One region of the Mitsuaria sp. CC2 genome, then DNA from elsewhere that is predicted to be linked to it. Evidence: riboswitches for the same ligand, from Rfam matches in the RefSeq annotation. Region 1 holds a riboswitch; the other holds the start of a gene.

Evidence for each region. Region 1 has a riboswitch for S-adenosylhomocysteine ahead of metH (methionine synthase). Riboswitches for the same ligand answer to the same signal wherever they lie in the genome.
Region 2: another riboswitch for S-adenosylhomocysteine. It lies ahead of ahcY (adenosylhomocysteinase); the one in region 1 lies ahead of metH (methionine synthase).

Annotation. Positions count from the first base shown of each region.
Region 1 is NZ_JARVXN010000018.1:75,082-89,404, forward strand. It holds gene PV762_RS12985 (TorF family putative porin) at 1-489, opposite strand, end outside; gene PV762_RS12990 (hypothetical protein) at 727-951, shown strand; gene PV762_RS12995 (YifB family Mg chelatase-like AAA ATPase) at 974-2,491, shown strand; gene PV762_RS13000 (glycine zipper 2TM domain-containing protein) at 2,582-3,238, opposite strand; gene metH (methionine synthase) at 3,402-6,104, opposite strand; S-adenosyl-L-homocysteine riboswitch at 6,255-6,359, opposite strand; gene PV762_RS13010 (phosphohydrolase) at 6,558-7,763, shown strand; gene PV762_RS13015 (homocysteine S-methyltransferase family protein) at 7,767-8,861, opposite strand; gene PV762_RS13020 (DUF4197 domain-containing protein) at 8,902-9,579, opposite strand; gene PV762_RS13025 (fumarylacetoacetate hydrolase family protein) at 9,560-10,621, opposite strand; gene PV762_RS13030 (hypothetical protein) at 10,659-11,546, shown strand; gene PV762_RS13035 (DUF3567 domain-containing protein) at 11,764-12,069, shown strand; gene PV762_RS13040 (TraB/GumN family protein) at 12,229-13,209, shown strand; gene PV762_RS13045 (MarC family protein) at 13,295-13,966, shown strand; gene PV762_RS13050 (PhaM family polyhydroxyalkanoate granule multifunctional regulatory protein) at 14,091-14,323, shown strand, end outside.
Region 2 is NZ_JARVXN010000034.1:58,985-73,307, reverse strand. It holds gene PV762_RS23320 (AraC family transcriptional regulator N-terminal domain-containing protein) at 1-747, shown strand, start outside; gene PV762_RS23315 (AraC family transcriptional regulator N-terminal domain-containing protein) at 755-1,720, shown strand; gene PV762_RS23310 (oxidoreductase) at 1,939-2,778, opposite strand; gene PV762_RS23305 (hypothetical protein) at 3,303-3,518, shown strand; gene infA (translation initiation factor IF-1) at 3,604-3,861, shown strand; gene PV762_RS23295 (oxidoreductase-like domain-containing protein) at 3,924-4,109, shown strand; gene PV762_RS23290 (hypothetical protein) at 4,319-4,801, shown strand; gene PV762_RS23285 (HAD family hydrolase) at 4,702-5,520, opposite strand; S-adenosyl-L-homocysteine riboswitch at 5,562-5,660, shown strand; gene ahcY (adenosylhomocysteinase) at 5,775-7,208, shown strand; gene PV762_RS23275 (TlyA family RNA methyltransferase) at 7,231-7,962, shown strand; gene metF (methylenetetrahydrofolate reductase [NAD(P)H]) at 7,959-8,798, shown strand; gene PV762_RS23265 (OmpW/AlkL family protein) at 8,928-9,584, shown strand; gene pepQ (Xaa-Pro dipeptidase) at 9,595-10,938, opposite strand; gene PV762_RS23255 (5-formyltetrahydrofolate cyclo-ligase) at 10,935-11,528, opposite strand; gene PV762_RS23250 (TfoX/Sxy family protein) at 11,637-12,197, shown strand; gene PV762_RS23245 (DUF2917 domain-containing protein) at 12,142-12,504, opposite strand; gene PV762_RS23240 (LysR family transcriptional regulator) at 12,631-13,626, shown strand; gene PV762_RS23235 (5-formyltetrahydrofolate cyclo-ligase) at 13,715-14,296, opposite strand.

The DNA of each region.
Region 1 (14,323 bases):
GGCAGCCTCGAGGTAGCTGCTGTTCTTGGAATCGGCGAAACCGAACAGGTTGCTGATGCTGTGCGAGTACTTGACGGTGGCCGGGCCAAAAGTGACGGCGCCGTACAGCTCGTTGGTGTTGGCGCTGACGGGCAGGTCGTTGCCCGGGTAGTTGTAGCGCAGGAAACCGACGTCGACGGTGACGCCGCCGCCGACCTCGGTCTTGTAGCCGGCGTAGGTGTCGATCTCGACATCGGCGTCGCCGCCGCCGTCCTTGATCCACTTGATCGTGGAGGCCCAGGCCCCGACGTAGAAGCCGCTCGAATGGGCGTAATCGACACCGCCCTGCAGGGCGGGCTTGAGACGGGTCTGCGAGATGCCGCGGTAGCGGTAGTCGGAGGTGACGCTGACGTTGAAGGACAGCGGGTTGGCCTCCTGCGCCAGCGCCGGGAGGGCGATGGCGGCGATGGCGGCGACGGCGGCGGCGCGGACGACGGCGGTGGGCTTCATGCGCGGGGACTCCTGATTGTTTGGGGCGACTCTGGGCGACTGCTTTCCGGACGAGGCTTTGCAGCTTTTGTGCCAAGCGGTCCCGGGCGACGCCGTTCCCCCATGAAGGGGCCCCATTCCGGCTCACATCGCCACGAACGGTTGCCGATCACGCCCCGTCCCGCGTCGAGGCGCACCAAATGCATGCACAAGCGGGGGAGTGGTTAACCCTGGAAACGCCCCAACAGGGTGCTAGGCGTGAAATCGTTCGCTGCGGACACTGCGGAGCTCGTGAACCGGATGGGTGCGCAAGAGATGCAGATGCAAGGAACTCAGGGGAAGGCCGCTGCCGGTGAGCCCCTGGTCGCGGACGATTCACCCGGCGCGGCGATTGACGGCACCCGTTGGCCGCACGGGGCGGAATTGCTGAAGGCAACCAAGGATGCCATTGCCACCGTGACGAAGGACCTTCCTCCCCGTTGAACACACGGTGATCAACATGGCGATGTCCCTCTCCATCATCCATAGCCGAGCGCTGGACGGCCTCTCGGCTGCGGCGGTCGAGGTGGAAGTCCACCTGGCCAACGGCCTGCCCAGCTTCACGCTGGTGGGGCTCGCGGACCTGGAGGTGAAGGAATCCCGCGAGCGCGTGCGCGCCGCGCTGCAGAGCAGTGGTCTGGAGTTCCCGGCGAACAAGCGGATCACTGTCAATCTGTCGCCAGCCGACCTGCCGAAGGAAGGGGCGCGCTTCGACCTTCCGATTGCGCTGGGGTTGCTCGCCGCGAGCGGCCAGATCGACGCGGACATGCTCGCCAACATCGAATGCGCCGGCGAACTCGGCCTGTCCGGCGAACTGCGACCGATCAAGGGCGCCTTGGCGATGGCGCTCGCGTTGCGTGCTGCGAAGCTGGATCGGGCACTGGTCCTGCCACGCGGCTGCGCCGACGAGGCGGCGCTGGTGCAAGGCCTGGTGGTCCGGGAGGCGGCGCATCTGCTCGACCTGGTGAATGCGTTGCAGCCGAACAGCGAATCGCCCCTGCCGCGCGTGCAGCGCGATCCGCCGCCGCGCGGCGAAACGCCGCTCGACCTGCGCGACATCAAGGGCCAGTCAGGACCGAAGCGGGCCTTGGAGATCGCTGCGGCGGGCGGTTTGAGCATCCTTCTGGTCGGACCGCCGGGGACGGGCAAGTCGATGCTCGCGCAGCGGCTACCGACGCTGTTGCCGCCCTTGTCGGAATCGGAAGCGCTGGAATCCGCCGCACTGCTCAGCGCCAACGGGCAGTTCCGCCCATCCATGTGGGCGCAGCGCGCTTTCCGGGCCCCGCATCACAGCGCCTCGTCCGCCGCGATGATCGGTGGAGGATCGCCGCCTCGGCCCGGCGAGATCACGCTCGCGCAACACGGGGTGCTGTTCCTCGACGAGTTGCCAGAGTTCCAGCGGATGTCGCTGGAAGCGTTGCGCGAGCCGCTCGAAACCGGTCGCGTGCACATCTCGCGCTCGGCCCATCAAGCAGAGTTCCCCGCACGCTTCCAGCTGGTTGCCGCCATGAACCCCTGCCCCTGCGGACATCTCGGCAATCCGACCAAGGCGTGCCGATGTTCGCCGGACCAGGTCACGCGATATCAGAACCGGTTGTCGGGACCGCTGCTCGATCGCATCGATCTGACGGTGGAGGTGCCGGTGCTGCCTCCGACCATCCTGTCGGCGGCCGCAGACGGCGAGACGAGCGCCGCAGTCGCCGCCCGCGTCGCCGCGGCGCGTGATCGCGCCGTCAGGCGCCAAGGATGCTCGAACGCGATGCTGGCTGCCGGACAACTCGACGGTCATCTGGGCATGTCGCCGGAGGGCGAGGCCATGCTCCATCGCGCGGCCGCCCGGCTGGCCTGGTCAGCGCGCAGCTTCCACCGCGTGCTGCGCATCGCGCGTACCGTCGCCGACCTGGCCGGCAGCGACGTCATCACGGCCTTGCATGTCTCCGAAGCGATCCAGTGGCGCCGGGCGCTGCCGGGGCGCAACGACTGACCCTCGCGTCCGCAGGAGGGAGTCCGTCCAGAAACGACAACGCCGGCATCGCCGGCGTTGTCGATGAGCGCACGCGAAACCGCGCCGCGCTTATTGGCGGATCAGCTGACCTTCGCTGGCGCGCACGACGTCGCCGCTCTGCACGCCCGGGTCGTGGCTGAAGGTCATCGTGCGGTTGCTCTGGTCGGCGTTGCGCATCTTGACCACCCACACGGTCGTGCTGCGCTGGCGCTTCTCGATCTCGTTGCCGGCATAGCCGCCCGCGACCGCGCCGCCCACCGTGGCGATCTTCTTGCCCGTGCCGCCGCCGACCGCGCTGCCCAGCAGGCCGCCGACCACCGCGCCGCCGACGACGCCGATGCCGGTGCCCTGGCCTTGGCGGGCCTCGGTATGGACCGACAGCACCGTGGCGCAGGCCGAGCAGATGCGGGATTCCGACTGCGCGGAGCCGGACGATCCGTTGTTGTCGGCGGAGCCGGTCGAGCCGACATCGCGCGGCGCCTGCTGCGCCACGCGGCGCGGCTCATTGGTCGAGCGCTGGACGGCATCGTCGCCGGAACGACGGGCCGCGCGGGACTCGTCCGCGGCGTTGGCGCCGTTGCGGTCGACCACGTTGCCCTGCTGCTCGGTCGCCGCGATCGGCGAGTCGGGCATGGACGGCGCCGCTTGACGCCCCGCAAAGAAGGCCGCCACGACCAGCACGGTCGCTCCCACGGCCCCGGCCGCGATCTTCTGATTGGTATTCATCGCCATCATTCACCTCTTATGGTTTTCCCCTAGGAACGGGGGATGAGCGAAGAATGCCACGCTGTTACAAGTCGCGGGGCCCGAAAACTGTCCCGTTTGTAAAGGGGTGAAACGCGGCCTGTAGGACAAGGCCGCGTGATTCGGTTTTCGTTGCGCGGACGCCTCAGCCGAGCAAGGGCGCCAGTGCCCGCTGCGCGGCCTCGTGATCGAGCGCCATGCGCGCCGCCCAGTCCGCCACCTGGTCGTCCCCGATGCGGCCGACGTTGAAGTACGCCGCTTCCGGATGCGCCAGGTAGAAGCCGCTCACGCTGGCCGCCGGCGTCATCGCCATGCCTTCGGTGAGTGCCATGCCGATGTCCTCGGCCTGCAGCACGCGGAACATGTCCCGCTTGACCAGATGGTCCGGACAGGCCGGATACCCCGGCGCCGGACGGATGCCGCGGTACGACTCGGCGATGAGTTCCTCGTTGCTGAGCGTCTCGTCCGCCGCGTAGCCCCACAGGTCCAGCCGCACGCGCTGGTGCAACCGCTCGGCGAAGGCTTCGGCCAGGCGGTCCGCCAGCGCCTTGAGCATGATCGCGGAGTAGTCGTCCAGGTCGTCGATGAACTGCTGTTCCTTCTTGTCCACGCCGAGGCCGGCGGTCACCGCGAACAGCCCGATGTAGTCCGGCACCGTGCCCTTGGCCGCGACGAAATCCGCCAGCGCCCGGTTGGGTCGGCGCACGCCGTCCACGACCGGCCGCTCGGACTGCATGCGCAGGCCGCGCCAGGTCATCAGCACCTCGGTGCGCGATTCGTCGCTGTAGATCTCGATGTCGTCGTCGTTCACCTGCGCGGCAGGGTACAGGCCCATCACGCCGCTGGCGGTCAGCCACCGGCCCTCGATCAGGCGCTGCAGCATGCGCTTGCCGTCGCTGAACACGCGCTGCGCCTCGGTGCCGACCACCTCGTCCTTGAGGATGGCCGGGAACGGCCCCGCGAGGTCCCAGGTCTGGAAGAACGGGCCCCAGTCGATGCACTGCGCGAGCTCGGCCAGGTCGTAGTTGCGGAACTGGCGCCGGCCGATGAAGCGCGGCACCGCTGGCGTGTAGGTGGTGAAGTCGGCGCGGTGCTTGTTGGCGCGGGCCTGCGCCAGCGTCACCAGCGGCGTCTGCTTCTTGTTGGCGTGCAGCTCGCGCACCTTCTCGTAGTCGGACTTGAGCTCGTCGATGAAGCGCGTGGCGCGCTCGTCGGACAGCAGCTCCGAGCACACGCCCACCGAGCGCGACGCGTCCGGCACGTAGACCACCGGGCCTTCATAGTGCGGCGAGATCTTGACGGCCGTGTGCACGCGGCTGGTGGTCGCGCCGCCGATCAGCAGCGGGATCTTCTTCATGCGGAAGTAGTCGTCGCGCTGCATCTCCGCGGCAACGTACTGCATCTCTTCCAGGCTGGGCGTGATCAGGCCCGACAGCCCGATGATGTCCGCACCCTCGACCTTGGCCTTCGCGAGGATGTCCTGGCACGGGACCATCACGCCCATGTTGACGACCTCGAAGTTGTTGCACTGCAAGACCACCGTGACGATGTTCTTGCCGATGTCGTGAACGTCGCCTTTCACCGTCGCGATGACGATCTTGCCCTTGGAGCGCACGTCCGCACCGGCGGCGGCCATCTGGCGCTTCTCTTCCTCGATGTAGGGCACCAGGTGCGCGACGGCGGACTTCATCACGCGCGCGCTCTTGACCACCTGCGGCAGGAACATCTTGCCGGCGCCGAACAGGTCGCCGACCACGTTCATGCCGGCCATCAGCGGGCCTTCGATCACGTGCAGCGGGCGGCCGCCGCCGGCGCGGATGCCCTGCCAGGCTTCCTCGGTGTCTTCGACGATGAAGTCGGTGATGCCGTGGATCAGCGCATGCGACAGCCGCGCGCCGACGTCGCCGGCGCGCCAGGCCAGCTTGGCGCTGTCGTCCTTGGCCGCGCCCTTCACCGACTCGGCCACCTCCAGCAGCCGTTCGGTCGAATCCTCGCGGCGGTTCAGCACCACGTCCTCGACGCGCTCGCGCAGGTCGGCGGGGATCTCGTCGTAGACGCCGACCATGCCGGCGTTGACGATGCCCATGTCCATGCCGGCCTGGATCGCGTGGTACAGGAACACCGTGTGGATGGCCTCGCGCACCGGCTCGTTGCCGCGGAAGCTGAATGACACGTTGGACACGCCGCCGCTGACCTTGGCGCCGGGCAGGTGCTGCTTGATCCAGCGCGTGGCCTCGATGAAGTCGACGGCGTAGTTGTTGTGCTCCTCGATGCCGGTGGCGATCGCGAAGATGTTGGGGTCGAAGATGATGTCCTCGGGCGGGAAGCCGATCTCGTCGACCAGCATCCGGTAGGCGCGGGTGCAGATCTCGATCTTGCGCTGGTAGGTGTCGGCCTGGCCGGTCTCGTCGAAGGCCATCACCACCGTGGCCGCGCCGTAGCGGCGGATCAGCTTGGCCTGGCGTCGGAACTCCGCCTCGCCTTCCTTCAGCGAGATCGAGTTGACGATGCCCTTGCCCTGGATGCACTTCAGGCCGGCCTCGATCACCTCCCACTTGGACGAGTCGATCATGATCGGCACGCGGGCGATCTCGGGCTCCGAGGCGATCAGGTTGAGGAAACGCACCATCGCGGCCTTGCTGTCGAGCATGGCCTCGTCCATGTTGATGTCGATGACCTGCGCGCCGTTCTCGACCTGCTGGCGGGCGACGCTCAGCGCGGCCTCGAACTCCCCGTTCAGGATCAACCGCGCGAAGGCCTTGGAGCCGGTGACGTTGGTGCGCTCGCCGATGTTCACGAACAGCGTGCCGGCGCCGATGTTCACCGGCTCCAGGCCGGAGAGCTTCATCGGCGGCACGGCGACGGGCGTCGCGGCGGGGGCTGCGGAGATGTCGGAGGCGGAATTCGGGGCGGACATGGCGGCGGCGCTTTTCGAAGCTGGACGTGAGCTGGAACGAAAGACGGGGCCGCGCAACTCACCGCAACCCCGCGGAACGCGGGTCGGTGAGCGCCGTTGTGAGGCGGTGTCCGGGAGTCCGACACCGCCGTTCCGAGCCTGGCGGGCACCCGGGTGACGGGACCTGTCGCAACGCTCCTCGGAAACCACCGCCACCGCAGGGACGCGGGTGCGGCCTTGCTGGGAGCGGGAACAGCGTGCATTCTACCGATCCGGCCCTGGTTTGTTCGTGCCGTAATGCCTTGCACTGCCCGCCGCGCCCCTATCCTCGCCGGCGCGGCGACGCAGAGCGCCGCACAACGACACAACAACGACAAGACGACGACACGTCGAAGGGAAGGCACCGTGGATCTGGTCCAACTTCCACCCAACAGCCTGCGCGTGGGACAGGTGTTGACGTTCTCGCTGCGGGACGCGGCGGGGCATCTGCTGTTCGCCTCCGGGCATCCGCTGCCCGACACGCCGCAGGTCCGCGACCTGCTGGCCCGCGGCCCGTTCGTGCAGGCGCACGAGACGCGCGAGTACCAGCGCGCCCTGGCCCACAAGCTCGACACGATGATGCTGCAGGGCGCGTCGATGTCGGCGCTGGCCAGCGCGACCGCCGAGTACAAGCCCACCCGGCCCATGCCCGTGCCGCAGCAGACGGTGCCGGCGCACACCGCCATCTGGGCCGACCTGCAATGGCATGCGCAGCAGGTGTTGCGCGATCCGCGCCGGCCGGACTTCCTGATGCGCCTGACCGAGCTCCTCGACAAGGTGGTGACCCGGCTCACGCAGCAGCCGGACGCCTCCCTGGCGATGCTGGTGCACGACGCCGGCCAGGAGCCGCTGCAGTACAGCGCGCGGCATGCGCTGCTGTCGCTGGCGCTGGTCGAGATGACCACCCGCCAGCTCGGCTGGGGCGAGGGCCGCCGACGCACGCTCGGACTGGCGGCGCTGACGATGAACCTGGACAGCGGCGCGCAGCAGGATCAGCACGCGCTGCGGCCGGAAGCGATCGGGGACATGCAGCGCGAACAGCTCGCCGGCCACGGTGATCGCGCGGCGGAGACGCTGCTGTCGATCGGCGTCGACGACGACGATTGGCTGACCGCCGTGCGCCTTCACCACGACGCCGGGCCCGGGCCGCTGGCCGGCCGTTCCGACGGCGAGCTGATGGCGCGCCTGCTGCGGCGCGCCGACGTCTACGGCGCGCGGCTGAGTCCGCGGCGCAGCCGCCGGCCGCTGTCAGCGGCGCAGGCGGCGCGAGCGGTCTACCTCGACGAGCTCCAGCAACCCGACGAAGCCGGTGCTGCGCTGATCAAGGCGATCGGGCTCTACCCGCCGGGCTCGCTGGTGCGCCTGGCCAACGGCGAGGAAGGCATGGTCCTCAGGCGCGGCCACAGCGCCAACGCGCCGACGGTGGCTTCACTGCTCGGCCGCAGCGGTACGCCGCTGACCACGCCGGTGCTGCGCGACACGCGCCTGCAGGCCCAGGCCATCATCGCCAGCCTCGCGCCGCATGAGATCCGGCTGCGCATCAACATGGACGCGATGTTGAAGCTGTATTGAGGCTCAGGCCTCTTCGGCTTGCGCGACCAGCCCGCTGAACAGCCTGCTGCCCCAGCGGCGCGGCTGGTAGGCGGAGACCTTCTGCGCGATCGCGCGGATGTGGTCCGGCGTCGTGCCGCAGCAGCCGCCCGCGATGTTCAGGAAGCCCGCGGCGGCGAACTCGCCGACCAGGCGGCCGGTGACGTCCGGCGTCTCGTCGAAGCCGGTGTCGCTCATCGGGTTGGGCAGGCCGGCGTTGGGATAGCAGGAGATCGGGGTGTCGCCGGCCGCCTTCGAGAGTTCCTCGATGTAGGGCCGCATCAGCGCCGCGCCCAACGCGCAGTTCAGGCCGATCGCGATCGGCTGCGCATGCCGCACCGAGTGCCAGAACGCCGTCACCGTCTGCCCCGACAGGATGCGCCCGGACGCGTCGGTCACCGTGCCGGAGATGATCACCGGCAGGCGTTCGCCGGTGTCGTCCATCAGTTCGTCGACGGCGAAGATCGCCGCCTTGGCGTTCAGCGTGTCGAAGATGGTCTCGATCAGGAACAGGTCGACGCCGCCTTCGAGCATCGCCTTGGCCTGCTCGTAGTACGCCTTGCGCAGGGTGTCGAAGTCGACATTGCGCGCGCCGGGGTCGTTGACGTCCGGACTGATCGACGCCGTGCGCGGCGTCGGGCCGAGCGCGCCCGCCGCGAAGCGCGGCTTGTCCGGCGTGCTGAACGCGTCGCAGGCCTCGCGGGCCAGCCGCGCGGCGGCGACGTTCATCTCGTAGGCGTAGTCCTGCAGGCCGTAGTCCTCCTGCGCGACGGTGGTCGTGCCGAAGGTGTTGGTCTCGATGATGTCGGCGCCGGCGTCCAGGTACTGGCGGTGGATCTCGCTGATGACCTCGGGCCTGGTCAGCACCAGCAGGTCGTTGTTGCCCTTGAGGTCCTTGGGATGATCGGCGAAGCGCTCGCCGCGGAAGTCGGCTTCCGTCAGCTTGTAGCGCTGGATCATCGTGCCCATCGCGCCGTCCAGGACGGCGATGCGTTGCGCCAGGATGGCGGGCAAGGCGGCGCCGCGGGTGTAGGCCACGGCAGGGCGGGCGGCGGGACGGGCGGTGGTCGGGGCGTTCATGGGCTCCGATTGTAGGAAGCCCGGCCCCGGCCCACCGTTCTCAACCGCCGAAGACCTTCTTCAGGAGGGCGCTTCCGGTGCCGACCGGGTCCTGGCGGATCTTCTTCTCTTCCTGGCCGATCATGAAGTACAGGCCGTCCAGCGCCTTGTCGGTGACGTAGCCCTGCAGGTTGGCGTCCTCCTTGCGGATGAGGCCGAAACCGGAGGCCTTGCCGGCCACCGCGTTGTACTTCTCGCTCAGCGACTGGCGCTCGGTCGCCTTCGTCACGATGGGCAGGAACTTCGTCGTCAGCGGCGAGCGGGTCTTGTCCTCGAAGAACTGCGTCACCGCGTTGTCGCCGCCGCGCACGATCCTCACCGCGTCCTCGACGCTGATGTTGCGCACGGTGGTGACCAGCAGCTGGCGCGCCTCCGGCATCGCCTGCTCGGCGGCGCGGTTCATCGAGGTGATCAGGTCGTCGATTCGCTTGCCCTGGCCGGTCGTGCGCAGCAGGCGCGCGGCGTCCTTGAGCGCGCCGGGGAGCTCGATCTTCACCTGCGGATTGCCGAGGAAACCGTCGGTCCGCCCCAGGTTGGCCAGCGCCGCCTGGGCGCCGCGTTCGAGCGCCGCGCGCACGCCGGAGGCGGCGTCGCCCTCGCTCAGGCTCAGCGCCATCGCCCACGGCGAGGCGCAGCCCGCGCCCAGCAGCGCGATCAGGTCACGGCGGAACAGATTCATCGGTGTCTCCTTCTTGAACGTCAGCGATGGCCGTCTCAGCGGTCTCAGCAGCCTCGACGCCTTCGGCATCAGCCGCGGCAGCACGCTCCGGGGTGTCTCCCTCGGCATCGTCGTCGGTGCCGGCGACGTCCGATGCCGCATCTTCCGACTCCGCAAGGTCCATGTCGATGGCGCCGAACGGGCCGGGGCCGTCGCCGAGCTTGAACTCGATGCGCAGGCTGTCGCCCGGTTCCAGCACCACCTGCTTGCCGAGCACCGGCGAACCCGCGCCGACCAGCGTGCCGGCGCGCAGCGGCCGGTTGAGGGCCGCTTCCGCGAGCAGGTCGCCGAGCGACCACTTCATGCCGGTCTTCGCATCGACGACCGCCTGCTTGCGCCCGTTGCGCATGACCTGCAGCTGCAGCGCCGCGCGACCGAGGTACCAGGCGCCGGGCAGTTCGTCCGGCGTGACGGCGACCGGCGCGAACTGCAGCGCCGGGCGGCTGTGCAGCGCGGGCCAGCCGTTGGCGAGCTCCTCCTGCTGCACCGGCCGCAGCACCCAGTCGCCGACCAGCATCAGCAGCCGGATCGATTCCAGCGCCTGCGACGGCACGGCGCCCTGCGCCAGATCGCCGATCAGCGCGGCGAGCTGCGGTTCGGGTTCCAGGCCGGGCGTGCGCAGGTCCAGCAGTTCGGTCGGACCGAGCAGCGCTTCCGCGCCGCCGGCGCGCAGCAGCGGCGCGCTGAGGCGTTCCGGCCACGCGAGGCCGCGCTCGCGCAAGGCCCGACCCTGTTCTGGGTAGGCCTCGCCGGCGATCCAGCCGGCCAGGCGCGGCAGCGGGGCCAGGCATTGCTTCGGATCGAACGCGAACGCATGCCGCGCGCGCCCCTGGTTGAGGGACTGCGACAGCGTCTCCAGCTGGGGCGCCAGGAAATTCCAGTCGTCGAGCACCTGTTGCAGGCGCGTGGCGATGCCGGTGGCATAGCATGCCTGGCTCAGGTCGCGCGACACGACCACCAGGTGGCCGTCGCGGGATCCATCGCGGTAGGTGGCGAGTTTCATTGTTGTGAACGGACAGTCATTCGTCGGACGATCGGTGGTGGCATTTTCACCTCAGGAGCGGATCGCCTTCGCGGCGGCGCTCGCGGGGGCCGTGGTGCTGCATGCGTGCGCCCTCGGCGCGTTGTCGCGCCGGTCCCTGCCGCGGGCGATCGACAGCCCGGCCGTGACGACGCGCCTCATCGACAGGCCCCTTCCGCCGGCGCCCGAACCTGTCGCGACGCCGGAGGTTCGCCCCGCCGCCCATCCCGCCGTTCCACCCCCCTCGCGACGCGCGACGCCCGTCCGCACGCCGGACACCCGACCCGTGCCCGCATGGCTCGCGTTGCCGCTGCACGGCGCGGGCACGCTGGCCTATGCCTTCATCATCGACGGCCAACCGGGCGAGGCAGCGTTGAGTTACCGCATCGACGCCAGCCGCTTCGACATCACGCTTGAACGCCGCGCGGGTGATCGCGAACTGCCGGTCTGGCACAGCGAGGGCCGTGTGGGCGCGCAGGGTTTGCAACCCGAACGTCATCGCGTGACACGCCAGGGACGCGAACGCGAGTTGCTGATCTTCGACCGCGCGTCCGCTCGACCGGTGCTGCTTGTAGGCGCGCGTGCCTTTCCGATGTCGGCGGGCACTCAGGATCGCCTGTCCTGGTGGCTGCAGCTCGCCGCGATGATGGCGGCGGAACCGGCGCCCCATCTCGGTCAACGACTGCGAGTGCCGGTGGCCGGTCCGACGGGCGTCAACGACTGGGATTTCGAGGTGGCGGCGCGCGACGGCGACCGTTGGCTGCTGCGGCGCGACCTGGCGCGCGGCGCCGGTCGACCGGCGCTGCAATGGTCCGCCTGGCTGGACGGCCGGCGCGGTTTCCTGCCGGTCGATCTGCGCTTCAGCCTGGACGACGACGAACAGTGGGCGCTCCGCTTGCTGGAGTGAGCCTGTCAGCCGCGCACATGTCCGTCCGACCTCGACCCCCGATGTGCGCGTTACGGTTCGTTGATCCGTGAAACCTTGTGCGGTTGGCACCACAAATGCTTGGGACACGGTCAGCGTGTTCCGCAAGTTCTGCCACCATGGGTCATGGCCTGGTTGGGAGCGACGGGTCTTGAATCTGTCGCAACAGGCCATAACTCCTCCAACCAAGGAGTCCTTCATGCACATGCTCTACGACTCACCGAGCTACATCGTCGTCCAGTTCGATGTTCCGGTCGCTCCGTCCGCCGGCGACGCCGCGCACGCCGCCCAGGTGGATCACACCAACCTGCCCTCGTTGCAGCGGGACGGGTTCGAGATCGTCGACAAGTTCACCCGCAAGGAGATCTTCATCGAAGGCGCCCTCGCCCAGGCCTTCCAGGAAGGCGTGGAAGCGCTCATCGAACAGGGGCCTGACGTCGACGACCTCGACGCCTTCATCGCGCAGTACGCCGACCTGGGCCAGCAGCCCGTGATCATGCATTGATCCCCGGCGGCCCGCCCGCCGATCCGGGGCGTGCCCTGCCCCTTCGCTGCGCCAGGATCGTGCAGCCGCGCCCCGTCCAGGGGTGCCGACGGTGCGTCCCTCTTCGGCAGGTGCTGCGCTTGCCTTTGACGACGCCGGTTCTATGGCATCGTCCCGTCCATGCTGCATCCGTCCCCGTCGACCTTTCTGAGGCGCGTTTCGCGCGCGCTCGCCGCCGGCACGCTCGCCCTCCTCGCGGTGCTGGGCGGCGACGCGCTGGCGGCGCCGTCCAAGCCGTCCTGTCCGCCCGAGCCCGCGCCGCTGCCCGCCGACCGCCTCGCCGCGCAGGCCAAGGACCGCGGCCTGATGTGGACGCTCAAGCGCGACGGACGGACCTCCTACCTCTACGCCAGCCTGCACGTGGGCAAACCCGGTTGGGCCACCCCGGGACCGCGACTGCGCAAGGCGCTCGACGAGGTCGACGCGGTCGCGCTGGAACTCGATCCGCTGGACCGCGACGCCTGGAAGATGCCGCCCATGCCCGACCTGCCGCTGGACGCCTCGCTGCGCCGGCGCCTGGACGCGCAGGCCGCCGCGGTCTGCCTGGAACCGCAGGCGCTCGCGGCGATGCACCCGCTGCTGCAGACCAGCACCTACATGCTGCTGCGGGCGCGCACGCTGGGGCTGGACGTGCGCTACGGCCAGGAGATGCTGCTGAGCCAGTGGGCCCGCGACCGCGGTCTGCCGGTCCTGGCGCTGGAGACGCTGCAGGGCCAGCTCGAGGCCTTGCTGCCCGCCGACGCCGACGCCGCACGCCATGAACTGCGCGCCAACCTGCAGCAGCTCGAACGTCCGAAATCACTGCTGCGCACGCTGGACACCATGGTGGGGGTCTACGACCGCGGCGACCTCGTCCGGCTGAACCGCTACGCCGAGTGGTGCGACTGCGTCACCGACGCCGCCGACCGCGCCGCGCTGCAGCGCATCAACGACGGGCGCAATCCCGAGCTCGCCCGTCGGATCTCCGAGTTGCACCAGCGCGGCCAGTCGCTGCTGGTGGCGGTGGGCGCGATGCACATGACCGGACCGCGCGCGATCCCGGCGCTGCTGAAGGACCAGGGCTTCGAGGTAACCCTGATGCCGCGGACCGGATCGCGGTGACCCAGTTGCGGCACACTGGGCCGCGCGCCGTTCCGGCCCTCGTCTTCCCCAGGCTTCCCCCTGACTTTTCCCTGGAGTCCCCATCTTGGACCCCCTGCCGTCCTTCCTCCAATCGCTCTTCCTGGTGCCGCTGACGCTGCTGCCCATCATCAATCCGGTGGGCGTGGCCCCGATCGTCATCGGCGCGGCCGGCGGCGACGACAAGGTCCTCAAGCGCCTGGCACGCCAGGTCGCCATCAACGGCTGGGTCGTGATCATGGTGTCGCTGCTGGTGGGCACCTATGTGCTGGACCTGTTCGGCATCTCGCTGCCGGTGGTGCGCGTCGGCGGCGGCCTGCTGGTGTCCTACAGCGCCTGGGTGATGCTGACGCGCAACGAGACCGACGACGTCCAGACCGCCGTCGTGCACGCCTCGCCCGGCGACATCACCGAGGCCGAGATCGTCCGCCGCAGCTTCTTCCCGATCACCTTCCCGCTGACCACCGGCCCGGGCAGCATCGCCGCGGCGATCGCGCTGGGCGCCCAGATCCCCCGATCGCCGGTGCCCTACGTGATGGGCGCGAGCGTGGCCGCCATCGGCGCGGCCTTCACCGCCGCCGTGGTCTACCTGGTCTACCGCAACGGCGGCCGGCTGCTGATGAAGATGGGCGAGGTCGGCACGCTGGTGATGATGCGGCTGATGGCCTTCGTGCTGCTGTGCATCGGCATCCAGATCCTGTGGACGGGCTGGGCCGACCTGAACCACATTCCGACCTGACGCGCCCAGCGCCCTTCCCGACACCGGACGGTCGCCGCCAGGACGTAGGATCGGGTGCACGACCGCCCCCGGTCTTCCCGTCGCGCACGCGGAACCCCGGTGAGAACGGCGGCGAGGAGACACCATGGCGGACACCGACTTCAGCAAATTCGTTCCGGGCTTCGACTTCCTGCAGGGCCTGATGAAGAACGCCGGCTCGGCGATCCCCGGCTTCAACCAATGGGTCGCGCCGACGCTGGATCCGGAGGAGCTCGACAAGCGGATCAGCGAGCTGCGCACCGTGCAGTTCTGGCTGGAGAACAACGCCCGCATGCTCACCGCGACCATCCAGGCGCTGGAAGTGCAGCGGATGACCTT
Region 2 (14,323 bases), on a different contig from region 1:
CTGGCCATCGTGCTGCAGGGTCGCAAGAAGGTGGAGCTCGGCACCGAGACGCTGTATTACGACCCGCTGCATTTCCTGCTGGTGTCGATGCCGATGCTGCCCAAGGGCGGCGTGATCGAGGCGACACCGGACAAGCCCTACCTGTGCGTGCGCATCGACTGCTCGACCGCGACGCTGGCGGAGCTGATGCTGGAGGTCGGCCCGGCCAGCACCGACGCGTCGCCGTCGGCGCAGTCGGGGTTGAACGTCGCGCCGGTGTCGGAGTCGATGCTGAGTGCGGCGCTTCGCCTGATGCAACTGCTCGACAACCCGGAGGATCAGCGCGTGCTGGCGCCGCTGCTGCAGCGGGAGATCTTCTATCGCGTGCTGACCGGGCCGCTGGGCCCGCGGCTGCGGGCGCTGGCGCAGCAGGACAGCGCGACGCGTCGCCTGGGGCGCGCGATCGACGAGTTGAACCGCCGCTTCAGCGAAGCCATCAGCATCGACGAGCTGGCCGCCGTCGCGCACATGAGCGCGTCGACGCTGCACCAGCGCTTCAAGCAGCTGACGAGCATGTCGCCGATGCAGTACCAGAAGCAGCTGCGGCTGCAGCACGCGCGTCGGCTGATGCTCGGCGAAGGCCTGGACGCGGCGGCCGCGGCACACCAGGTCGGCTACGAGAGCGCCTCGCAGTTCAGCCGCGAGTACCGCCGCCTCTTCGGCACGCCGCCGCGCGCCGACATCGAGCAGCTGCTGCGCGCGGGATGAACGCGGGATGAGCGCCCTCATGCAGGACACAGGCGCCCTGGGCGCGATGCTGCTGCGCCACGCGCCGCGTCCCGGCGTCTGGCCGACGGCGCTGCCCCGGCTCTGGGCCATCCGGCAGGACGCCCCCGGCGGCGAGTTCGCGCACGCGCTGCAGCCGGCAGCGTTCTGCCTCATCGCGCAAGGCGCGAAGGAGGTCCTCCTGGGCGACGACCGGTATGTCTATGACGCCGCGCGCTTCATGGTGTTCACCACGGACCTGCCGGTCAGCGGCCGCGTGATCGAAGCGACGCCGGAGCGTCCCTACCTCTGCCTGCGACTGGATTTCGATCCGGAGGAAGTGGCGGAGCTGGTCGCGCGCAGCGGTCCACCGCGGGCGGCGGCCGTGCCGACGCCATCGGTCCCGTCGATGGACGGCACCACACAGGCCGGGGACGACCCGGGGCGAGGACTCTTCGTCAGCGCCGTGACCTCGGAGATGCTCGATGCCTCCGCGCGCCTGATGCAGCTGCTCGACCATCCGGAGGACCATGCGGCGCTGGCGCCGATGGCGATGCGCGAGCTCGTCTACCGCGTGCTGCGCAGCGAGCAGGGAGAGCGTCTGGCGCAGGTCGCCCGCGCCGACAGCCAGACGCAGCGCGTGCACCGTGCGATCCGCTGGCTGAAGACCCACTACGCGCAGCCGCTGCGCATCGAATCGCTGGCGAAGGAGGCGCACATGAGCGCGTCCTCGCTGCATCACCACTTCCGCGCCCTGACGGCCATGAGCCCGTTGCAATACCAGAAGCAGCTGCGGCTGCAGGAAGCGCGGCGGCTGCTGATCGCCGAGGGCCTCGAGGTCGCGCGCGCCGGCCACGCGGTCGGGTATGAAAGCCCGTCGCAGTTCAGTCGCGAGTACAGCCGCCTCTACGGCGCGCCGCCGTCCCGGGATGCGGCGAAGCGGCGAGACACGCCATCGGCGCGGTTACCGGCCTGAGCGTCGCCCCGCTCACCCCTCTCACTTGCTGAAGCAGTTCCCCACCATCGCCGGGGCATTCTTGAGGCGATCGTCGGTCGGATTGATCGCGGCAACGCGGTTCTCATCGACCCGCGTGCACTTGCTCCCTTGCCGGATCACCTTGGAGCCGGAGCCACTCGTCGAAACCGCCGACACGATGGGCAGCGTCCCGGCGGCGGCCGGCGGCCGGCGACCGGTCAGACCTCGTCGCGGTCCAGCGAGGCGGACAGGGCGGCATGCGCCTCGATCTCCGCCACGCGCTGACCGAAGGTCTCGCGCGCCATGCCCAGCGCATCCGAACCGGCCACGAAATGCAGCGGCGGCGTCGGCATCGCGGCCAGTTCGACGAAGGCGCGTCCCAGCTTCGCCGGATCGCCGGGCTGCTGGTGGTTGTAGGCCTCGTAGGTCGACAGCGGCGGCGTGGGCAGCGTCGCGTAGTCCGCGATCGGCGCCGTGCCGTAGCGCACCGAACTGGCATCCAGGAAGTCGGTGCGGAAGAAGCCCGGCTCGACGACCGTCACGCGGATGTTGAAGCCGGCGAGCTCCGGCGCCAGCGACGCGGTGAACCCGTCGACGGCGAACTTCGTCGCGCAGTACACCGTCGCGCCGTCGAACCCGCGGAAGCCGCCGACCGACGCGATGTTGATGATGTGCCCGTCGCGCTGCCGGCGCATCACCGGCAGCGCCGCGCGGGTGACGTGCATCAGGCCGAAGACGTTGGTGGCGAACTGGCGTTCGACGTCGGCGGCGCTGATTTCCTCGAACAGGCCGAGTTGCCCGTAGCCCGCGTTGTTGACCAGCACGTCGATGCGGCCGAAGCGCGCCACGGCCTGTTCGACCGCGTCGGCGGCTTCCGCCTCACGGCTGACGTCCAGCGGAAGGCACAACACGTCTTCTCCGTGGTCGGCATACGCCGTCTTCAACGCCTCGACGTTGCGACCGGTGGCGACGACGCGGTCGCCGGCGGCCAGCGCCGCCCGGGCGATTTCACGACCGAAACCGCGGTTGGCGCCAGTGATGAACCAGATCTTGCTCATGGAAATTCCGTCCTTCAGAGGGTTCGTGGCCGGGCGGCAACCAGGTGCCGAGGCCGGTGTTGGGGGACGGATGAATCCTAGGAACGGGGCGGCGACCGCACGTGCCGGTTCCGGCAAACCGCTTGCACGATCCGACGAAGGCGGTCTCCCACCCCTGACCGCGGCGCTGTTGGACTTCCCCCACCCTGGGGTGCCCTCGGGAGATGCGCGAATCTCGCGCTTGGGCTACAATCGCTGCTTGACTCGCACAAGACCACCCTCTTCAGGTCTTCTTCTGCAGCCCCTCCGGTCCCTCCCAAGGACACTTCTGCGAGCGGCTCGCACCAGCATCACCCCCCGGTTCGTGCGCTTGAGCGTTTCTGGTTTCGGCCAGCCTGTTCGCCATTCGGCTGATCGGCATCTGGAACCACTTTCCGTGCCCCCATCCGTTCGTATCATCGAATGGAGATGGCACACCTTCCCACACCGCGCCAAGACGGTTGCTTATTGCGATTGCCTGTCAAGGCGCACACCTCAAAATAACGATGCAGAACAAACGCATTGAGGTGGGGCGATTCCTTGTCTCACCGATGACCAAACCCCATGCCGACGGCGGCTTCGCCGCGGCCGTCTCGATCCAGTCGGGACGCGGCATGGCCAGCATTGATCGTGTCATGCGATTCGTGCCGACCTTCGAGACCCGCCGCGCCGCGTTGCGCTATGCGGAGACCGAAGGCACCGCCTGGGCGCGCAGCCACTGAGCCGCGCGCCGTTGATTTCCGAGGCGAGGGCCTGCGGCAGACCGCGGCTGGCGCCCTTTTCATCTTCAAGCATGGAGCAAGCCGTATGGCCAAGGAAGAACTGATCGAAATGCAGGGTGTCGTCAACGAAATCCTGCCGGACTCGCGCTTTCGCGTGACGCTGGAAAACGGCCATCAGGTCATCGCCTACACGGGCGGCAAGATGCGCAAGCATCACATCCGCATCCTGGCCGGCGACGCCGTCTCGCTGGAAATGTCGCCGTACGACCTGACCAAGGGCCGGATCACCTTCCGTCACCTGCAGCGTTCGAACCACTCGGGCCCGCCGCCGGTCCGTCGCTGACGCCCCCTGCCGCGGGAAGCCTCCGGCTCCCGCGGGGAAATCGCCAGCCATGATTTGACGCCATGGTCGACGCCATGATCGACGTTCAGCCCGAGGACCCCATGCCCGTGCCGCCGCCGCAGCCGGACATCGATGCGTGCTGCGGCAACGGCTGCGATCCGTGCATCTTCGACCTGCACGATCTGGCAATGGACGCGTACCGGCAGGCCCTGCGTGCCTGGAAGGCGCGCCATCCCGAGGCGTCCTGACGATTTTCCGTGCCCCACCCCCAAAAAGGGGCCGCCTCGCGCGGCCCTTTCCTTTTGTGGACCGCCCCTCCCGCTCTCGGGCGGCGATTTCCTTTCGTGACGTTTCTGGGGACATCCCGCGGTTCAGGATCCGCTTCCCAAGGCCGACATCAAGGACAGGCGCCGCGCTTGCCGCAGCGGCGCAGCGCTACCGCCCTCCGGAGGTCTCGATGTTCATGACCGGCCAGTCCCGTTTCCATGTCGCGCATTCCGACGCGCAGGCCAATCTGCGCTTCGCGCTGGCGCGATTGAGCACCGACTGGCGCGGCCTCGACCCGTTCGGGCTCGAGATCCTGCTGCGCCATCTGATGATGGCCGAGCACCGCTGCATGCCGCATCCGAGCGTGCTGCGCGAGCGTCCGACCAACCGCTGGCTCTTGCCGCGGCTGCGGCGCCGGCGGATCGAAGTGGCGGAACGCCTCGTGGCCGTCGGGGGCCGGGTCAGCCATGCGGCGCTGGCGCGCGTGCTGCCGCGCGGACATGACTGGCCGGGCATCTCCGCGCTGGTCGGCCGCCATGCCTGGGATCCGGTCGAGGGCCGGCAGCCGCGCCCTCACCGACCCGTCGTCGACGAGCCGGCCGTCCCGCGTGCGAGCAGCAGTGCGCGGGCCACTTCCGCGAAGCCCTCGCCGCGCTCGGTCGCGGTGACGTAGGTCGGCGGGTGATCCAGCATCGGCAGGAAACGCGCGATGTTGGCCACCCCCACCGACAGCGGCATGCGTTCGAACATCAGTTGATCGTTCGTCGAATCGCCGACATACACCCACTCGGCGGGATCGAAGTCCAGGCCCGTCAGCCGCTTCACCGCCCAGGTCGCGGCGGTCCACTTGCTGTGGTCGCCGATCCAGCCGTTGACGTGGATCGAACTGACCGTCGCCACCAGGCCGTGGGCGCGCATCCGGTCGCAGACGGCGGCGATCGCGTCGTAGTCCAGCGCCGTGAACTCGCTGTGGTCGACGGCGATGTCGGTCAGCCGGCCTCCGCTGTCGCGGGCGAGCACGGCGCCGGGCACCGTCGCGACGATCTCCCGCGCGCAGGCCTGCAGCCGCGCGAGGTTCCGCGCGCGCATCGCGTCGTCCTGTGCGAATTCGGTCGACAGCCGTTTCCCGTCCCGGTGCAGGAGCACGCCGCCGTTCTCCGCGACGATCCCCCGGACGGGCCACGCCATCGCAAAGGCCTCGCTCCAGCCGGCGGGACGCCCGGTGATCGCAATGACCGGCACGTCCGCCGCCTGCAGCTCCCGCAACGCCTCCAGCGCCGCCGGGGCGATCGCGCCCTCCTCCGTCAGGGTGTCGTCGATGTCCGTCAGCACCCCGCGCAGGGGGCGCCAGGCCGTGACGGGACAGCCGCTGAGAGGGGGAATCGTTCGCATGGGGGGCGATTGTGGGCCCGAACATGACTACAATCCGGCCCTGTTCCGAGGAGCGTTGCGACCTCCCATCCCATGGAGGCCAGGCTCGGAACCGCCGCGCGGCGACACGCCCGCGGCAATGGCAACCGCGCTCACCCGTCGACCCTTCGCAGGCCGGGTGAGGACCGAGCGGCAAATGCCCCAGCAATTGCCCTCCGCACTTCTCCCCATGCCCTGATCGCTGGCGTCGACGGCCCTTCCTCGCAGGAGTCCGCATGAACGCCCAACTGAAGCCGCTGGCCCAAGACCAGTACCTGATCAAAGACCTGTCGCTGGCCGACTGGGGCCGCAAGGAAATCAAGATCGCCGAGAGCGAGATGCCCGCGCTGATGGCCATCCGCGAGGAATACGCCGCCGCGCAGCCGCTCAAGGGCGCGCGCATCACCGGCTCGCTGCACATGACGATCCAGACCGCCGTGCTGGTCGAGACGCTGCAGGCGCTGGGCGCGGAAGTCCGCTGGGCGTCGTGCAACATCTTCTCGACGCAGGACCACGCCGCCGCCGCGCTGGTTGCCGCAGGCACCCCCGTCTTCGCCTACAAGGGCGAGACGCTGGAAGACTACTGGGACTACACGCACCGCATCTTCGACTTCGGCGCCAAGGGGACCGCGGGCGAAGGCCCCAACATGATCCTGGACGACGGCGGCGACGCGACGCTGCTGATGCACCTGGGCCAGAAGGCCGAGAAGGACCTGTCGGTCCTGGCCAATCCGGGCAGCGAGGAAGAGCGCATCCTGTTCGCCGCGATCAAGAAGAAGGTCGCCGAGGACGCCACCTGGTACACCCGCAAGAGCGCCGAGATCATCGGCGTCACGGAAGAGACGACCACGGGCGTGCATCGCCTGAAGGAAATGTCGGCCAAGGGCACGCTGCTGTTCCGCGCGATCAACGTCAACGACTCGGTCACCAAGAGCAAGTTCGACAACCTGTACGGCTGCCGCGAGTCGCTGGTGGACGGCATCAAGCGCGCCACCGACGTGATGATCGCCGGCAAGATCGCCGTGATCGCCGGTTATGGCGACGTGGGCAAGGGCTCCGCGCAGGCGATGCGCGCGCTGTCGGCGCAGGTGTGGGTCACCGAGATCGATCCGATCTGCGCGCTGCAGGCCGCGATGGAAGGCTTCCGCGTCGTGACGATGGAATATGCCGCCGACAAGGCCGACATCTTCGTCACCACGACCGGCAACAAGGGCGTGATCCGCCATGAGCACATGGCCGCGATGAAGCACAACGCCATCGTCTGCAACATCGGCCACTTCGACAACGAGATCGACATCGCGTCGATCGAGAAGTACGAGTGGGAAGAGATCAAGCCGCAGGTGGACCACGTGATCTTCCCCGACGGCAAACGCATCATCCTGCTGGCCAAGGGCCGCCTGGTGAACCTGGGCTGCGGCACGGGCCACCCGAGCTACGTGATGTCGTCGAGCTTCGCCAACCAGACGATCGCCCAGATCGAGCTCTTCGCCCACAAGGACGCCTACGCCGTCGGCCAGGTCTACGTGCTGCCCAAGCACCTGGACGAGCACGTCGCCCGGCTGCAGCTGAAGACGCTGAACGCGCAGCTCAGCGAGCTGACGGACGAGCAGGCCGCCTACATCGGCGTGTCGAAGTCGGGCCCGTACAAGCCCGACACCTACCGTTATTGATTGACCGACCCGAGACCCGACCATGCGTGCTGACCAGCTGCTTCTCTCCCTTGGCCTGGCGCCCACGCGCTCGGCCGCCCAGCGGCTGATCAACGCGCGTGCGGTCGAGTGGGAAGGCCCCAAGGGCTGGACCGTCGTGCGCAAGTGCGGCGAGGACCTGCCCGACACCACCCCCCTGCGCGTGACGGACGACGCCGAGCTGCGTTACGTCTCGCGCGGCGGGCTCAAGCTCGAAGGCGCGTTGGCCAAGGTCGGCGTGTCGGTGGCGGGCCTCACGGCGCTGGACATGGGCCAGAGCGCGGGCGGCTTCACCGACGTGCTGCTCAAGGCGGGCGCGGCGCACGTGACCGGCATCGATGTCGGCCACAGCCAGCTGCACGAGACCTTGAAGGCGGACCCGCGCGTGACCGCCCATGAAGGCATGCACGTGAAGGACTACGTCCCGACCGAGCCCTTCGATCTGGTCGTGGGCGACCTGAGCTTCATCTCGATGATCGGCACGCTCAAGCACGTGGTCGGCTGGCTCAAGCCGCAAGGCCAGGCCCTGCTGCTGATCAAGCCGCAGTACGAGCTGGGCCCGAAGGCCTTGAACAAGAACGGCATCGTCAAGGACAAGGCGCAATACGTCGTGCTCAAGGAGCAGGCCGTGGCGGCCGCTGAGAAGCGCGACCTCGTCGTCAAGGGCTGGTTCGAAAGCCCCGTCACCGGCGGCGACGGCAACACCGAATTTTTCATCTGGGTTCAGAAACCATGACGACGCCTGTCAGCATCGAATTCTTCCCGCCCAACACGCCCGTCGGCACCGAGAAGCTGAAGACCGTCGTGCAGGAGCTGCGCGCGGTGGATCCGCAGTACTTCAGCGTCACCTACGGCGCGGGCGGATCGACGCGCGAGAAGACGCTGTCGACCGTCGCGGACATCGCCTCGTCCGGTTTCGAGGCGGCGCCTCACCTGTCCTGCGTGGGCTCGACGCGCGAGAACATCGCGGAGATCCTCGCGACCTACCGCGCGCAGAACATCCGGCGCGTTGTCGCGCTGCGCGGCGACCTGCCCAGCGGGACGGCGACGGCGGGCGAGTTCCGTTACGCGGCCGAGCTGGTGCGCTTCATCCGCGAGACGCAAGGCGCGGACTGGGACATCGAGGTGGCCGCCTATCCCGAGTACCACCCGCAGCAGCGCTACGCGGCGCGCGACCTGCAGTTCTTCGCGGACAAGGTGCGCGCCGGCGCCAGCGGCGCGATCACGCAGTTCTTCTACAACCCCGATGCCTACTTCCATTTCGTCGACGCGACGCGGGCGATCGGCGTGGACGTCCCGATCGTGCCGGGCATCATGCCGATCAACAACTTCGCACGCATCGCGCAGTTCGCGCAGCGCGACGGCATCGAGATCCCGCGCTGGGTCGCGCTGAAGATGGAAGGCTACATGGACGACGCCGCCTCGGTGCGCGCCTTCGGCCTGGACGTCGTCACGCGGCTGTGCGAACGCCTGATCGCCGGCGGCGTGCCGGGGCTGCATTTCTATTCGCTCAACCAGAGCGCGCTCACGCTGGCGTTGTGTGAACGCCTCGGTCTCGCCACGAAAGCTTGATAAGGCGCAAGCGCTTCGCGCCGGCGCGGGGAACCGCACCGGTTCGCCGCCGTTCCTTGTGAACGGTCAAGGTTCTCACGGAGCGGTCCGCGTTCAATCCCGGTCATCCCATTGACCAGGAGTGACCGCATGTCCCGCATCCTTTCCGTCTCCGGCGCCCGCCCCGCCTTCTTCCGTCCGTCGATCGCCGTCGGCGTCGCGCTCGCCGCGCTCGCCACCGCGATGGCACCGTCGGCTCATGCGCAGAGCAGCCCGTGGGTCTTCCGCGCCCGCGCGGTGAACATCGACCCTGCAGAGAAGGACCACACCGGCCTGGGTCTGTCCCTGAGCCGCAAGACCATCCCCGAAGTCGATTTCAGCTATTTCATGGCGCCGAACTGGGCCGCCGAACTGGTCCTGACGGTGCCGCAGCGTCACAAGCTCTACAGCAACGGCCAGCGCATCGGCTCGGTGAAGCACCTGCCGCCGACGCTGACGCTGCAGTACCACTTCAACCCGGAAGGCGGCTTCCGCCCTTACCTGGGCGCGGGCCTGAACTACACGCGCTTTTCCGGCGTCCACTTCGAGCCTGCCGTGCAGGCCGCGCTCGAGCCGACGATCACGAAGAACAGCGTCGGCCTGGCGGCGCAGGCGGGCTTCGACGTGATGCTCGACAAGCAGTGGTCGATCAACGTCGACGTGAAGAAGATCCAGATGGACACCGAGGTTCGCTCCAAGGGAACGAACGTCGGCAAGTTCAAGATCGATCCGCTGCTGGTGGGCGTGGGCGTCGGTTACCGGTTCTGATCAGCCTGGCTCAGATCAAGGCCGCGAACGCATCCCGGGTGAGGTTCTCCGGCGCGCCTGTCTCGCGGCAGGCGACGTCGTCCTCGATGCGGACGCCGCCGAAGGCGCTCAGGTGCCTGACCAGCGGCCAGTCCACGTTTGCCGCGGCGGGCGTGGCGCGCAGCTTGTCCAGCAGCATCGGGATGAAGTACAGCCCCGGCTCGATCGTCACGACCATGCCGGGCTGCAGCACGCGCGTCAGACGCAGGTACGGGTGACCGTCCGGCTTGGCGATCGTGCCGCCGTCTTCGCCGGCCATGAAGCCGCCGATGTCGTGGACCTGCAGTCCCAGCAGGTGGCCGATGCCGTGCGGCAGGAAGGTCGAGGTCACGCCTTGCGCGAGCATCGCCTCCTCGTCCATCTTCACGATGCCCAGCTGGCGCAGCACCCCGGCAGTCTCGCGGTGCGAGGCCAGGTGGATGTCGCGGTAGTCGACGCCGGCGCGCACGCGGTCGACCAGCCGCAGCTGCGCCGCTTCCATGGCATCGATCAGCGCCTGGAAGGTCGCGTCGCCGTTGCCGGTCGTGCGGGTGATGTCCGATGCGTAGCCGCCGCTGTGCGCGCCCGCATCCACCAGCAGCGACAGCGATTGCGCCGGGGCCAGCTGGTCCTGGTATTGGTAATGCAGCACCGCCGCGTGCTCGTTGAGCGCGACGATGTTGCCGTAGGGCAGGTCGCGCTCGGCGAAGCCGCAGGCGTCGAGGTAGGCGTTGTGGATCGCCGCCTCGGACAGGCCCTCGCGGAAGGCGCGCTGCGACGCGAGGTGCGCCTTCGCGCCCAGCGCCGACGCCTCGCGCAGACGCAGCAGTTCGTAGCCGGTCTTCGCGGCCCGCGCGTAGTGCAAGGGGTTCAACACCTCGGGCGGGTTGTTCGGGACGATGTCGCCCAGCGCCGCGTCCGCCTCGCCGACGATCGCCAGCGTGCCGGGCACTTGCAGATAGGGCAGCGCCTCTTCCGCCTTGCGGACGATGATCAGCTCGAAGTGGTCGACCCAGAAGCCGCTCGGCGCCTCGGGCGGCACGTGCCAGTAGTCCTCGGGCTGCACGTAGACGAGGCGCGGCTTGTGCCCGGGGCGGATCACCAGCCAGCTGTCCGGATGACGGAGCAGCGGCACCCACAGCTTGAAATGCGGATTCGGCTGGAAGACATAGGGGCGATCGTCGAGGAAGGCGAACTTCTCGATGCCCGACGCGATCAGCAGCGCATCGAATCCGCCGCGCTGCAACGCGTGGTCGGTGCGGCGCTGCTGTTCCGCGAGGTGGTCGGCGTAGAGAGCATTCAGGGCGTTCAGGGCGTGGGGATCGGCGGAGCTCATGGGCGCGGATTCTCCCAGACGACCCCCATCTCGGTCAGCATCGCATCGAGCCGCACGTCGTTCGGCTGGGCGGTCAGCGTCGGCTGGAAGCCGTGGCTGAAACCGACGCCGACGACCACCGGCCTGGGCTGGATCTGCGCGATCGTGCGCAGCATGAAGCCGCCGCCGTAGCCCATGCGGATGCCGCCCGGGCCGTAGCCGAGACAAGGCAGGATCAGCAGCTCCGGATCGAAGGCCTCGGTGTCCTTGGGCTTGGTGATGCCGGTGGCGTCCTCTTCCATCGGGCAGCCCGGATACCAGACGTGGAAGCGCAGCCGCCCTTCCTCGCGATCGACGACCGGCAGGCCGATGCGGCGGTCGCCGTCGACCTCGCTCCAGCGGTACAACGCCGGCAGCGGATCGAATTCGCCCTTGATGGGCCAGTAGGCCGCGATGCGCTTTTCCTTGCGCCCGACCAGCCAGACGCGCAGCACGCTCTGCACCACGTCGGCGAGCTCCAGGCGGCCCGGCAGGTCCAGGCGCTCGCGGATCAGGCGCTCGCGCAGCGCCTGGCGGTCTTCGGAGATCGGCAGCTTGTCGTTCGGATCCATCCAGCCCATTCGCCTTCCCTCACGGACCCGGCGGGCCCTGGTGCGGACCATTGTGGCCGCCTCGCGGACACGACGCCAGTTTCCTGGCGCTGAACTAGAGTCGCCCTCATGGCACGAGGCACCACCACCACCGGCACCGTCCGCCGCGTCACCGGCGCGGGCGCGGACTTCGCGAATCACTGCATGGAGTTGCTGGCCCCGCTCGGGCCGGTGCTGGCCCGGCGGATGTTCGGAGGCTTCGGGCTGTACGTGGACGGCCTTTTCCTGGCCATCATCAGCCGCGACGAGCTCTACCTGAAGGCGGACGCCGTCAGCCAGTCCCGCTACGGGGACGCCGGCTGCGAGCCGTTCCGGTACTCGAAGAGCGGCAAGGACGGGCGACAGGAAGTCGCCAGCCTGAATTACTTCCGGCCGCCGGAGGAGGCGCTGGAATCCCCTGCGCTGATGCTGCCCTGGGGGCGGCTGGCGATGGCGTCGGCCTTGCGCTCCGCCAACGCGAAGCCGAAGGCCAGGACGCCGAAGAAGAGCGCCGGCACCAGCGCCGAGCCGAGCACCGTCACGAAGGAGAAACCGGCCAAGGCGCTGAAGGGCGTCACGACGGCGTCTCCGGCGGTCAGGCGTTCGCCAGGCGGTGGCCGAACAGCTGCCCGAAAGAAGGCAGGCGGCTGACGACGCGGCGCGCCAGCGGATTGGCGCAGGCCTGCGGCGGCACCATCAGCTGGAAGCGGGCGGTCGGCCAGGCTTCGACGACGAGTTCCGTGCCGCTGCCGACTTCCAGCGTTTCGCCGGCCGACAGCCAGAAGTCCTGCGCGGGCAGGTTCAGGTCGCCGCGCTGCGTCACCCAGACGCGACCGTCGAGCACATGCAGTTCACGACGGCCCGGGCCGATCGGCAGGCTCATGGCCTCGCCCGCGGACAAGGTCCATGCGGCGTCGTCGCGGCTGACCTGGATTGATGACTTTTGCATGACATTCATGATCGACTCCCCGCCCCTCGCACAGCGCGCCTGACGGCGGCCTTCCTCGTGGGCATGGTGAGATATTAGGGTTGACCCGCAGGATGGTCCAATGAGTCTTGCGACGTCGATTGATACCATTCACGCATGAATCCGCTCAAGAATCCCGCCCGTCACCGTCCGCTCGCCGTCGGTCCGCTGCGGGCCTTCGAGGCGGTCGCCCGGCGGCTGAGCTTCAGCGCCGCGGCTGAGGAACTCTTCCTGACGCAGTCCGCCGTCAGCCGCCAGATCCGGTCGCTGGAGGAGGAACTGGGCGCGACGCTGTTCAAGCGCGGCACCCGGCATGTGGAGCTGGCACCGGACGGGAAGCTCCTGCTCGCGGTCGTGGAGCCGATGCTGGAGCGGCTGGACAGCACCGTGCGTCAGATCCGCACGACGCGCGGCCGGCGCGTCGTCAACGTGACGACCTTCGCCTCCTTTGCATCGCTGTGGCTGATCCCCCGGCTGGAGGCCTTCCAGCGGGAGCATCCCGACATGGACATCCGCGTGTCGGCGCTGGATCAGCTCGTCGAGATCGACGACAGCGAGTTCGACGTGGCGCTGCGCTATGCCGCGCCGAACCGGGTGGCGTCGTCGGCGCGACGCATGTTCGGCGAGATGCTGACGCCGGTGGTGAACCCGTGGGTGGCCAAGCAGGCCCAGGAGGGCCAGGGCCCGCCGTTGAGCCAGGCGGCCGACCTGCGCCAGTACACGCTGGCAGAGGAAGACGACCAGCGTCCGAGCGGCTTGTTCCTGAGCTGGCGGCGCTGGCTGGCGCTGCACGGCGCGCCGGACCTGCAGCCGCGTCGATGGATGTACCTCAACTTCACCTACCAGCAGATCCAGGCGGCGGTGTCCGGACAGGCGGTGGCGCTGGCGCGGCTGCCGATGATCTACGAGGCGCTGGAGCGCGGCGAACTCGTGGAGCCCTTCGGCGAAGCCGGCCGCACCGATTGCCCGACGGTGTACTGGCTCATGATGTCGGAGCATGGCCGGCAGCGGCCTGAGGTCGTCGAGTTCGCGCAATGGATCGGCGAGCAGGCCAAGCTCACGCGCCGAGCGATCGGCGAGCCGGATCCGCCGGTGGATGAGAACTCGGGCTGAGCAACAGGGCTGCCGCACTGCCACCGCGGCTCGTCTTGGCCCCCCTCCCGCAGTGCGGGAGAGGGGCTGATGCCGGCCGGACTGGCGGTCAGGGGGCGATGAGTTCGCGCTCCGTCAGCACCACGGTCAGTGCCTGGTCGTGCGGCTGCACTTCGAAGGCCGCTTCGCAGCAGCGCCATCCCAGGCCGATCGTCGTGACCCCGGGATGCGCCTCGATCCAGCGGTCGAAATACCCGCCGCCGTAGCCCAGCCGGAAGCCCTCCCGCGTGTAGCCCAGGCAGGGCACCAGCAGCACGTCCGGCACCAGCACCGGCCCGCTCGAGCTCGGGATCCCGCATTCGTCCTTCACCGTCGGTTCCTGCCCGTCCCAGCGGCGGAAATCCATCGAGGCGGGTCCCCGATCGCCGGCTTTACGCGCGAAGGGCAGCGCCAATTGCATTTCCCCCCCGAGCTTGTGGGTCGAGGCCCAGGCCGCTGCGTTAAATTCACCCTCCAGGGGCCAATAGAGGCCGAGGGTCAGCGGCTCCAGCTGACGCAGCAACGGCAGCAGCTGCTCGCCCAGCTGGTCAGACGCGAGACGCGCCTCGGCGCCGGCCCACCATTCACGGCGGCGCGCCAGCAAGGCGCGGCGCAATTCGCTTCGCTCATGGGGCCAGGTCTTGCCGGTCATACCGGCGGCTTCTGGAGCCGTGGGGGA